Regions from separate parts of the Blastococcus sp. SYSU DS0552 genome, predicted to be linked through region 3. Evidence: predicted binding sites of a transcription regulator. Region 3 holds the regulator's gene; each other region holds the start of a gene.
What was found. The regulator LexA, encoded in region 3, represses DNA repair genes until DNA is damaged. The targets are predictions, from matches to a motif close to TCGAACANNTGTTCGA.

Region 1: ruvC (crossover junction endodeoxyribonuclease RuvC) is a predicted target of LexA. The motif match lies at 2,023-2,038, and genes of this name have one in related genera.
Region 2: ACI8AG_RS00405 (DUF222 domain-containing protein) is a predicted target of LexA. The motif match lies at 1,940-1,955, and genes of this name have one in related genera.

Annotation. Positions count from the first base shown of each region.
Region 1 is NZ_JBJHAB010000015.1:43,277-46,544, reverse strand. It holds gene ruvB (Holliday junction branch migration DNA helicase RuvB) at 1-801, opposite strand, end outside; gene ruvA (Holliday junction branch migration protein RuvA) at 798-1,436, opposite strand; gene ruvC (crossover junction endodeoxyribonuclease RuvC) at 1,433-2,005, opposite strand; gene ACI8AG_RS15290 (YebC/PmpR family DNA-binding transcriptional regulator) at 2,157-2,918, opposite strand; gene pdxT (pyridoxal 5'-phosphate synthase glutaminase subunit PdxT) at 2,915-3,268, opposite strand, start outside.
Region 2 is NZ_JBJHAB010000001.1:72,955-76,222, reverse strand. It holds gene ACI8AG_RS00420 (reverse transcriptase family protein) at 1-80, shown strand, start outside; gene cobG (precorrin-3B synthase) at 126-1,316, shown strand; gene ACI8AG_RS00410 (hypothetical protein) at 1,390-1,554, opposite strand; gene ACI8AG_RS00405 (DUF222 domain-containing protein) at 1,973-3,202, shown strand.
Region 3 is NZ_JBJHAB010000006.1:50,084-53,351, reverse strand. It holds gene ACI8AG_RS07695 (hypothetical protein) at 1-161, opposite strand, end outside; gene ACI8AG_RS07690 (LysM peptidoglycan-binding domain-containing protein) at 287-583, opposite strand; gene lexA (transcriptional repressor LexA) at 1,005-1,772, shown strand; gene ACI8AG_RS07680 (enoyl-CoA hydratase/isomerase family protein) at 1,840-2,628, opposite strand; gene ACI8AG_RS07675 (ABC transporter permease) at 2,625-3,268, opposite strand, start outside.

The DNA.
Region 1 (3,268 bases), on a different contig from region 3:
GGCCAGCGCGGCCTCGGCGACCTCGCGGGTCACCCGGCCGTCGGCCTCCACCTCGGCGTAGTCGCGCACCCGGCGCAGCAGCCGGTTGGCGATGCGCGGGGTCCCGCGGGAGCGCCCCGCGATCTCCGCCGACCCCTCGTCGGTCAGCTCCACCCCGAGCAGCGCCGCGCTGCGGGCCAGCACCCGCTGCAGGTCGGCCGGCTCGTAGAACTCCATCTGGCCGACGAAGCCGAACCGGTCCCGCAGCGGGCCGGTGAGCAGCCCGGCGCGGGTGGTGGCGCCGACCAGCGTGAACGGGTTGATCTCCAGCGGGATCGCCGTCGCCCCGGGGCCCTTGCCGACGACGACGTCGACCCGGAAGTCCTCCATCGCCATGTAGAGCAGTTCCTCGGCGGGGCGGGCGATGCGGTGGATCTCGTCGATGAAGAGGACGTCGCCGGGGGCCAGGTTCGACAGCATCGCGGCGAGGTCGCCGGACCGCTCGATCGCCGGCCCGCTGGTGATCTTCACCGAGGTGCCCAGCTCGGAGCCGATGATCAGCGCCAGGCTGGTCTTCCCCAGCCCGGGCGGGCCGGAGAGCAGGACGTGGTCGGGCGTGCGGCCACGGCGGCGCGCCCCCTCGAGCACCAGGGCCAGCTGGCGGGCGACCTTGGGCTGGCCGATGAAGTCGTCGAGCGAGTGCGGGCGCAGCGCCGACTCGACGACCCGCTCCTCGTCCCCCGCCTGCGGCGACACCGACCACTCCGGCGCCGCCTCGGCGGCCAGCTCACCGGTCAGCGACCGGTCGAACGGCGCGGTCACGACCTACCCAGCAGCTGGAGCGCCCGCCGCAGCAGCACCGCGACCTCCACGCTCCCGGTCGCCGCGAGCTGCTCGTCGGCCACCGGGGCCAGCTGGGCGACCGCCCCCTCGGCCTCCTTGCCGCTCCACCCCAGCCCGACGAGGGCCGAGGTGAGCTGGTCCCGCCACGGGGCCACCGGCGTGACCGACGGCAGCCCGGCGGGCGCCGGCGCGTCCAGCGAGGTGTCGGTGCTGGTCGAGCCGAGGCGGTCGCGCAGCTCGAGGATGAGCCGCTCGGCCCCCTTCTTGCCGATGCCGGGGACCTGCATGAGCGCCTTGACGTCGGCCATCGAGACGGCGCGGCGGACCTCCCGCGGCGGGTGGATGGCCAGCACCGCCTGGGCCAGCCGCGGCCCGACGCCGTTCGCCGTCTGCAGCAGCTCGAACAGCTGGCGCTCGTCGTCGTCGGCGAAGCCGTAGAGGGTGAGCGAGTCCTCGCGCACGACCAGGCTGGTGGCCAGCCGGGCGGCCTCCCCCACCTGCAGCCGGGCGATCGTCCCCGGGGTGCACTGCACCGCCAGGCCGATCCCGCCGACCTCGACGACGGCGCCGTCGGGCCCCACCGCGGCCACCCGGCCGTGCACGCTGGCGATCATCGGGCCGCCACCCCCGTCCACCGGGGCAAAGTGCCGGTGGACCGCACCGGCGCGCCGATCCCACCGGCGATCGCGGCGGTCCGCAGCCGCTGCTGCGCCGGGCCGCGCCACGCGTGGCAGACCGCCAGCGCCAGGGCGTCGGCGGCGTCGGCCGGCTTGGGGGCGGTGGCGAGCCCCAGGACCCGGGTGACCATGAGGGTGACCTGCTCCTTGTCCGCGCGGCCGTTGCCCGAGATCGCGGCCTTCACCTCGCTGGGCGTGTGCCAGGCGACCGGGCGGTCGGCCTGGGCGGCGGCCAGCGCGGCGACGCCCGCCGCCTGCGCCGTGCCCGTCGCCGTGCCCTTGTTGTTCTGGGTGAACACCCGCTCGATCGCCACGACGTCGGGACGGTGCTCGCGCAACAGCGCCGTGACGGCGGTGTGCAGCTCGAGCAGCCGCAGCTCGAGGTCGAGCTCGGCCATGGTGCGGACCACGCCGACGCCGACCGCCGTCGGCCGCGCCCCCGGGCGCCCGTCGACCACGCCCCACCCGCACCGGGTGAGGCCCGGGTCGATACCGAGCACCCGCATCGTCACGCTCCCGTCAGCCGAACTGGTGTTCGACCGAGGCTAACCGCAGCCCCCGACCGGACCCCGTCAACACGCCAGGTGATCTGACGAATCGGCCCCGGGGCAGGGACCCGCCGCGAGCGCAGCGAGCGGTGGGGGCACCGGGGTCCTTCTAGGCGTCGGCGGTGACCTTCTCCATGACGTCGTCGGGCACCTCGTAGTTGGCGTAGACGTTCTGCACGTCGTCGAGGTCCTCGAGGGCGTCGATGAGCTTGAAGACCTTGGTCGCCCCGTCCTCGTCGAGCTCCACCTGGACGCTGGGCAGGAAGCCCGCGTCGGCGGAGTCGTACTCGATACCGGCCTCCTGCAGCGCGGTGCGCACGGCCACCAGGTCACCGGGCTCGCAGATGACCTCGAGCGTGTCGCCCAGGTCGCGCACCTCCTCGGCGCCGGCGTCCAGCACCGCCATCAGCACGCTGTCCTCGTCGACGTCGCCGGACTTCGGCACCACGACCACGCCCTTGCGGGAGAAGAGGTAGGAGACCGAGCCGGGGTCGGCCATCGACCCGCCGTTGCGGGTCATGGCGGTGCGGACCTCCATGGCCGAGCGGTTCTTGTTGTCGGTGAGGCACTCGATGAGCACCGCGACACCGCCGGCCGCGTAGCCCTCGTAGGTGATGCCCTGGTAGTCGACGCCACCGGCCTCGGCGCCCGATCCGCGCTTGACCGCACGGTCGATGTTGTCGTTGGGCACCGAGCTCTTCTTCGCCTTCTGGATGGCGTCGAAGAGCGTCGGGTTGCCGGCGGGGTCACCGCCGCCCGTGCGGGCGGCGACCTCGATGTTCTTGATCAGCTTGGCGAAGAGCTTGCCGCGCTTGGCGTCGATCCCGGCCTTCTTGTGCTTGGTCGTCGCCCACTTGGAGTGGCCGCTCACGGCTCTCCCCTCTCTGCGTCGGCCAGGTGAGCGCGCACGATGTCGACGAACAGCGCGTGCACCCGGCGGTCCCCGGTCAGCTCGGGGTGGAAGCTGGTGGCCACCACGTCGCCCTGGCGGACCGCGACGATCCTACCGTCGGCCGCACCGCCCACGACCCGCCCGAGGACCTGCACCCCCGGGCCGGCCTCCTCCACCCACGGCGCGCGGATGAAGACGGCGTGCAGCGGGCCCCCGCCGAGCCCGTCCAGCTCGACCCGGGTCTCGAAGGAGTCGGCCTGCCGGCCGAAGGCGTTCCGCCGGACGGTCACGTCCAGCCCGCCGACGGTCGGCTGCCCCGGCGGGGCGCC
Region 2 (3,268 bases), on a different contig from region 3:
GGGTGGCCTGGGCCGCGTCGGTCGACCCGGCGTCCGGGGCGCGGCTGCGCGCGCTGGCCGAGCGCATCGACTGGAGCTGACCGCCGACGGCCCGGGCCGGCCCGGGACGTAGCCTCGCGGGCGCCATGTCATCAGCCGGGCTGCCCACGCCTCCCCTCCGGGACCGGGCCGACGCCTGCCCCGGCGCGCTGCAGACCCACTCCGCCGCCGACGGCGAGCTGGCGCGGGTGCGGGTCCCCGGTGGAATGCTGGTGGCCGACCAGCTGCGCGTCCTCGGCGCGGCCGCCGTCGAGCTCGGGGACGGCGCGCTGGAGCTCACCAGCCGCGGCAACGTGCAGCTGCGGGGCCTGCGCCCCGGGTCCGCGGCCGAGCTCGGCGGCCGGCTGGCGGCGGCCGGGCTGCTGCCCAGCGACAGCCACGAGATGGCCCGCAACCTGCTGGGCAGCGTGTTGAGCGGGCGGACCGGGGGCCTGCTCGACGCCCGGCCCTGGGTGCGCGACTTCGACGCCGGGCTGTGCGCCGACCGGTCGCTCGCCGCGCTGCCGGGACGGTTCCTCGCCACGTTCGACGACGGCCGGGGTGACGTCGCCGCGCTCGGCGGGGACGTCGGCCTGTTCGCGCTCGCCCCCGACGCCGTCGCGCTGACCCTCGCCGGCGCCGACTCCGGCCTGCGCGCCGCCCCGGCCGACGCCGTCGACCTCGCGCTGGCGGCCACCCGGGCATTCCTCGACGAGCGCGCCGCCCAGGGCGGGACGGCCTGGCGGCTGGCCGAGCTCGCCGAGGGGCCGGCGCGGGTGGCGGCGCGGGTGGCGGCGCGGGTGGACGCATCGACCGGGGAGCGCGTCGAGGTGCCGGCCGAGCCGCGGGTGCGCCCGATCGGTGCGGTGCGGCAGGACGACGGCCGCACGGCCCTCGCCGCGGTGGTCCCCCTGGGCCGGCTGACCGCCGCGCACCTCGCGCTGCTGGCCGACCTCGCGACGGAGGTGCAGCTGACGCCGTGGCGCGGGGTCGTCGTGCCCGATCTGGCCGACGGGTCGGCGGCCAGGTCGCTGGCCGACGCCGGGCTGGTGCTCGACCCCACGAGCCCGTGGACGCGCGTGACCGCTTGCGCGGGGCTGCCCGGGTGCGCGAAGTCCCTGGCCGACGTGCGGTCGGACGCGACCGCTGCCGTGATCACCGGATCCCTCCCGGCGGACGGGGCGCGGCAGCACTGGGCCGGGTGCGAGCGGCGCTGCGGCCGGCCCGGCGGCGCAGTGGTGGACGTGGTCGCGACCGGCACCGGCTACCGGGTCGAGGGCAGCGGTCACCCCGGCTGAGGCCGGCTCGCTCCGGCAGAGGTGACGGACGGCAGCCCACGATGCTGAACCCGGGGCTGGGGCGTGCGCCCTGTTACCGGTAGTCGCTCAGCAATGCGCGGAGCACGCGGACGACGTCGGCCAAGACGTCATCGAGGTCGGTGAGGTCCCGCCACTCGTGCCGGACCAGCCGGCGTCGCCACCGGCGGCCGCGGACCTGGTCGACCGCGATGTCCTCGTCGAGCCCGTCGAACCACACCTCGATCGGCTCGCCTGCCGTCCTGGGCTCGATCGTCGTGCCCCGAGCCGTAGACGGCCTCCCGCCGGTTCCCGGACTGCCAGAAGCGGTCGTGGTGCCGGTACGACACGGTGCCCTCGTGGTCACGCAGCACTGACTCGACGGTCGCGCGCAAGGCCACCTGCTGGGCGGGCGGCTCCGGAGCGGGGAAGTCGGGCACGGCGCGACGCTAGCCCGGAGCCGGGCCGGAGGACGCACGTGGCGGGTCGGGCCATGCGAGAGCGGGCACCCGCCGCAGTGAACTGCCGAGCACCACGACCGACCGCTGTCCACGCTGTGCTGAAATCTGTGGACAGGCTTCTGACCTGCACCTTCGGTTGCCGAGGCCGGCCCGCCCGGCTAGGATTCGTAAATGCGTTCGACCGCTGCGGGTGATGCGCTGGACCGGTTGACGGCCGCGCTGGACGACCTGGCGGCCGAGGACCTGGCCGGCCGGTTCGGCCCGCAGCTGCTCGACCGGCTGCGGCCGCTGCTGGTGGCGCAGAACCGGCTGGCCGCGGAAGTCACCCGCACCGTGCGGGAGTGCGAGGTCACCTCCGCCGCCGAGCACGACGGGCAGCGGACGATGGCCTCCTGGCTGCGCGGACATGCCCGGCTGTCGTCGGCCGCGGCGTCCCGGGTGGTGCGCTCCGGGCGGGCGCTGCCCGAGCTACCGGCGGTGCGAGCCGCGTTCGCCGCGGGTGCGATCACGGCGGAAGCGGTCGCGGTGATCGCCCCGGTCGCCGCACCGGTGAACGTGGCCGCCGCGCAGGCGCACGACGTGGACCTCGCCGGGGTCGACGCAACCCTGGCCGAGGTCGCCGCGAGTCGCCCGCACGCCGAACTCCGCCAGGTCGTGGACCACTACCTGGCCCGGCTCGACCCCGACGGCCCCGAGCCCGATCCCACCGAGGGCCGGTCACTGGTGTTCGTCACCCACGCCGATGGCCGCGTCGGGTTCCGCGGCGAGCTCGACGCCGTCGGCGGGGAGAAGTTCCAGGCCGCGGTCGAGTCGATCGTGCAGGCCTCCCGCCCCGCCGGGGACAGCCGCACCCGCGCCCAGCAGTCCGCCGACGCCCTGGTCCAGCTGGCCGACAACCAGCTCGCCTCCGGCGCCCTGCCGGTCCTGCGCACCGTGAAGCCGCACGTCATCGTCCGGATCGACCTCACCGACCTGGTCGACCCCGCCACCGGACCGGGCGCGGCCACCACCGGGCTCGGCGCCACCATCTCCGCCGCCCGCGCCCGCTGGCTGGCCTGTGACGGCAACGTCTCCCGCATCGTCATCGGCCCCGACGGCGAGCTCCTGGACCTGGGCCGCCTGCACCGGGTCGTCCCGCCGGCCCTGCGCCGCGCGGTCGAGTACCGCGACCGGGGATGCGTGTTCGCCGGCTGCGACGCCCCCGCCCACTGGTGCGACGTCCACCACCTCGTGCACTGGGCCGACGGCGGAGAGACCTCGCTGGAGAACTCCGGGCTGTTGTGCGAACGCCACCACACCAAGGTCCACCACGGATTCCGCATCGAACGAGATACCGCCGGCCGATGGCACACCTACCGGCCCGACGGCACCGAGATCCTGATCTTCCCCCGCATCACCGGCCAACCCGAACACTCGCGCACCGGCTGAGCCACCGACGCACGACGAACCCCTCCCCGGGTCCTGGGAGGGGTTCGTCGGCCTGCTCGAGCACGC
Region 3 (3,268 bases):
TCGCCTCCGGCGACGACCCGCACCCACATCTGGCACGCGCCGGAGTCGTCGTGTCGCCACCCCAACAGCTCCCCCGCACACCAGGCACCCGCCTGGTGGACCTCGACGGCCTGGGGACGAGTGGTGAACACGGCGGCGCGGTTCTCCATGACGCTGGACACGGACGTACCGTAGGTGGCCGACCAGCACGCACGGTGAACGTGCCTGTACTGAGGGTTGACGAAGTCGGCGAGCCGCGTTGTGAACACCTTGCCCTGGCGCGCAGACACCGAGCCCTACGGGGCCGTCAGGGCAGGACGAGGACCTGACCAGGCGAGATGGCCGCGGAGCCGAGCCCGTTCAGCCGCTGGATGTCGACGACGACGTCGCGGACATCGCGCCCGTCGGCGACCGCGCCGGCGATGGACCAGAGCGTGTCACCCGGCTCGACGATCACCTTGGTCGTCCCCATGAGCTCCAATCCGCCACCCGCATCCCCGAGGACGGCGCTGCCGAGGACGATCACGCCCGCGGCGAGGATGAGGGTGAGGACCGCGAGCACGCGACGCCCGCGCGACGTCAACCGGAGCGGCGGCTGCTCCACCCGCTCCCGACGCCCCCGGCCGGGCGATCGCCCCACCGTCGCCCGCGGGCCGCTCGTCCTCCCGCGAGCCGGCGCGGGCAGAGGTTCGGGCATCTCCGCGTAGGAGCGAGGCGGCGGGAGCACCCGGAGATGCCGGGCGGGTGGCGGACCGGCGCGCCGCTCCCCCGGGTCGACCGGCACCTGGCCGCGGACCCGCAGTGCCGTGCTGCTCGTCATGTGTTCAGCCCTCCTGGCCGGCACCCGCCGGACCCGAACGTGTGTTCGATTCGAACGCCTGTCCGATGTCTACCGGACGGGACCGACACTTGGGGAGCGACACGAGAAAGTTTCGAACACGTGTTTGAAGTGACCGCCGATCGGCGCTACCGTTCCTCCGACGACGAGGGTCGAGAGCTGCGCGGGCAGCCGGCGAGGAGGAGACGTGGCGGACTCGAGCAGGACGTCCGGCAACCGGGGCGGCACCGCGGGCGTGGCCCCGGGGACGGCGGACGGTTCGGCGTCGGTACGGGCCTTTCCCGACCGCGCGGCCGATGGGGACGGGCTCACCCAGCGGCAGCGGCGGGTGCTCGAGGTGATCCGCGACTCCATCGACCGGCGCGGCTACCCGCCGTCGGTGCGTGAGATCGGCGAGGCCGTCGGGCTGTCCTCGGCATCCTCGGTCGCGCACCAGCTCTCGGTGCTGCAGAAGAAGGGCTGGCTCCGGCGCGACCCGAACCGCCCGCGCGCCCTGGACGTGCGACTGCCCGGGGATGCCGGCCGGGCCACCGCCGCACCAGTCGAACCCCCCGTGGTCGGCGACGGCGTGCAGGCCGCCGCGCCCGCCTATGTCCCGCTCGTGGGCCGGATCGCCGCCGGTGGCCCGGTGCTCGCCGAGCAGGCGGTGGAGGACGTCTTCCCGCTGCCGCGCGAGCTGGTCGGCGAGGGAACCGTCTTCATGCTCAAGGTGGCCGGCGACTCGATGGTCGAGGCCGCCATCTGTGACGGCGACTGGGTCGTCGTCCGCCAGCAGCCGACCGCCGAGAACGGCGAGATCGTGGCGGCGATGATCGACGGCGAGGCGACGGTGAAGACCTACAAGCGCCGGGACGGTCACGTGTGGCTGCTGCCGCACAACCCGGCCTACGAGCCGATCCCCGGCGACGAGGCGACGATCCTCGGGCGGGTGGTGTCGGTCCTGCGTCGGGTCTGACGCCGAAGGCCTCCGACGGTGCCTCCCCAGTGGAGGCACCGTCGGAGGCCGTCCGCACCCGATGTCGTCACCGACGCCGGTAGTCACCGTCCCGCTTCTCGAAGAACGCCTGGAGCGCCTCCTGGTGGTCCTCGGTGCGGAACATCTCCAGGAAGCGCTTGGTCTGGAGCGCCTGCCCCTGCGCGAAGTCCATCTCGAAGGCGCCCGTCACCGCCTCCTTCGTCACCTCGACCGACAGCGGGGCGCGGGTAGCGATTCGCTGGGCCTTGGCCAGCGCGGCGGGCATGAGATCTGCCGGGTCGTGGACCTCGGTCACCAGCCCCCAGTTCAATGCCTGCTGCGCGGTGTACCGGGCACCGGTCAGCAGGATCTCCTTGGCCGGCCCCAATCCGATCACGCGAGGCAGGCGCCAGAAGCTGACGATGAGGCCCACGTTGACGCCGGCGGCCACGAAGAACGCCTCCGTCGAGGCGATGCGGATGTCGCAGCACAGCGAGAACTCCAGCCCGCCGCCGATCGTGGCCCCGTTGATGGCCGCGATCACGGGGGCACGGAAGTTCTGCACCCCGTTGAGGACCCGGCCGAACTCGGCGAGATAGTCGGTCAGCTGCTCGTCGCTCATGGACTGGTCCTCGCCCAGGTGCGCACCTGCGGTGAAGGCCCGCCCCTCACCGGTGATCACCAGGCACCGGACGTTCTCGTCGGCGTCCAGAATGTCGAGCGCTCGCATGAACGAACGCCGGCTCTCCCAGCTGAACGTGTTGGACGGAGGACTGTCCAACGTGAGGACGGCGATGTGCGGGGTCTCGTATCGCAGGTGGACGCCGCTGCCGACGTCTGTCGTGGTCTCGGTCATGCTGCTTCCTCCGGTGGTGTGTTGAGTGCGACGGACGGGGCCCGGCGGGACCGCCGGGTGGACTGGCCGGGGCGGCGGTCGAGCAGCCGCATGGCGAACACGGTCACTACGATGTTGATGAGCAGGACCACCACGGAGAGCGCCCCGACCCGCTGGTAGAGCGATTCGCTGGCCAGGCTGTAGAGCACCGTGGACACGGTGGGATTCGCGCCGGTGTAGAGGAACACCGACATCTCCAGCTCCCGGAAGAGCAGGACGAAGTTGAGCATGCCCGCGGCGAGCAGCGACGGGCGCAGCAGCGGCACCGTGATCCGTCGCCACGTACGCGCCCAGGACGCACCGAGGCTCCGGGATGCCTCTTCCACCTCCGCGCCGATCTGTCCCATCCCGGCGTGGACGTAGGCGAAGGTCAGCGGCAGCGCGCTCCCCGCATAGGCGATCAGCAGGATGGTCAGCGTCCCGCCGAGCCCGAACGGCTGCCCGGCGTAGGCGATGATCAGGCCGACGCCGAGCACCGCGCCGGGGAAGGCCAGCGGCGCGGCCATGGCTCCCACGATGACGGCGTTGCTCCGCGCCTTGGTGCGGTGCACCAGCCACGAGGCCAGCAACGCGACGGCAAGAGCCAGCACCGTGGCTCCGA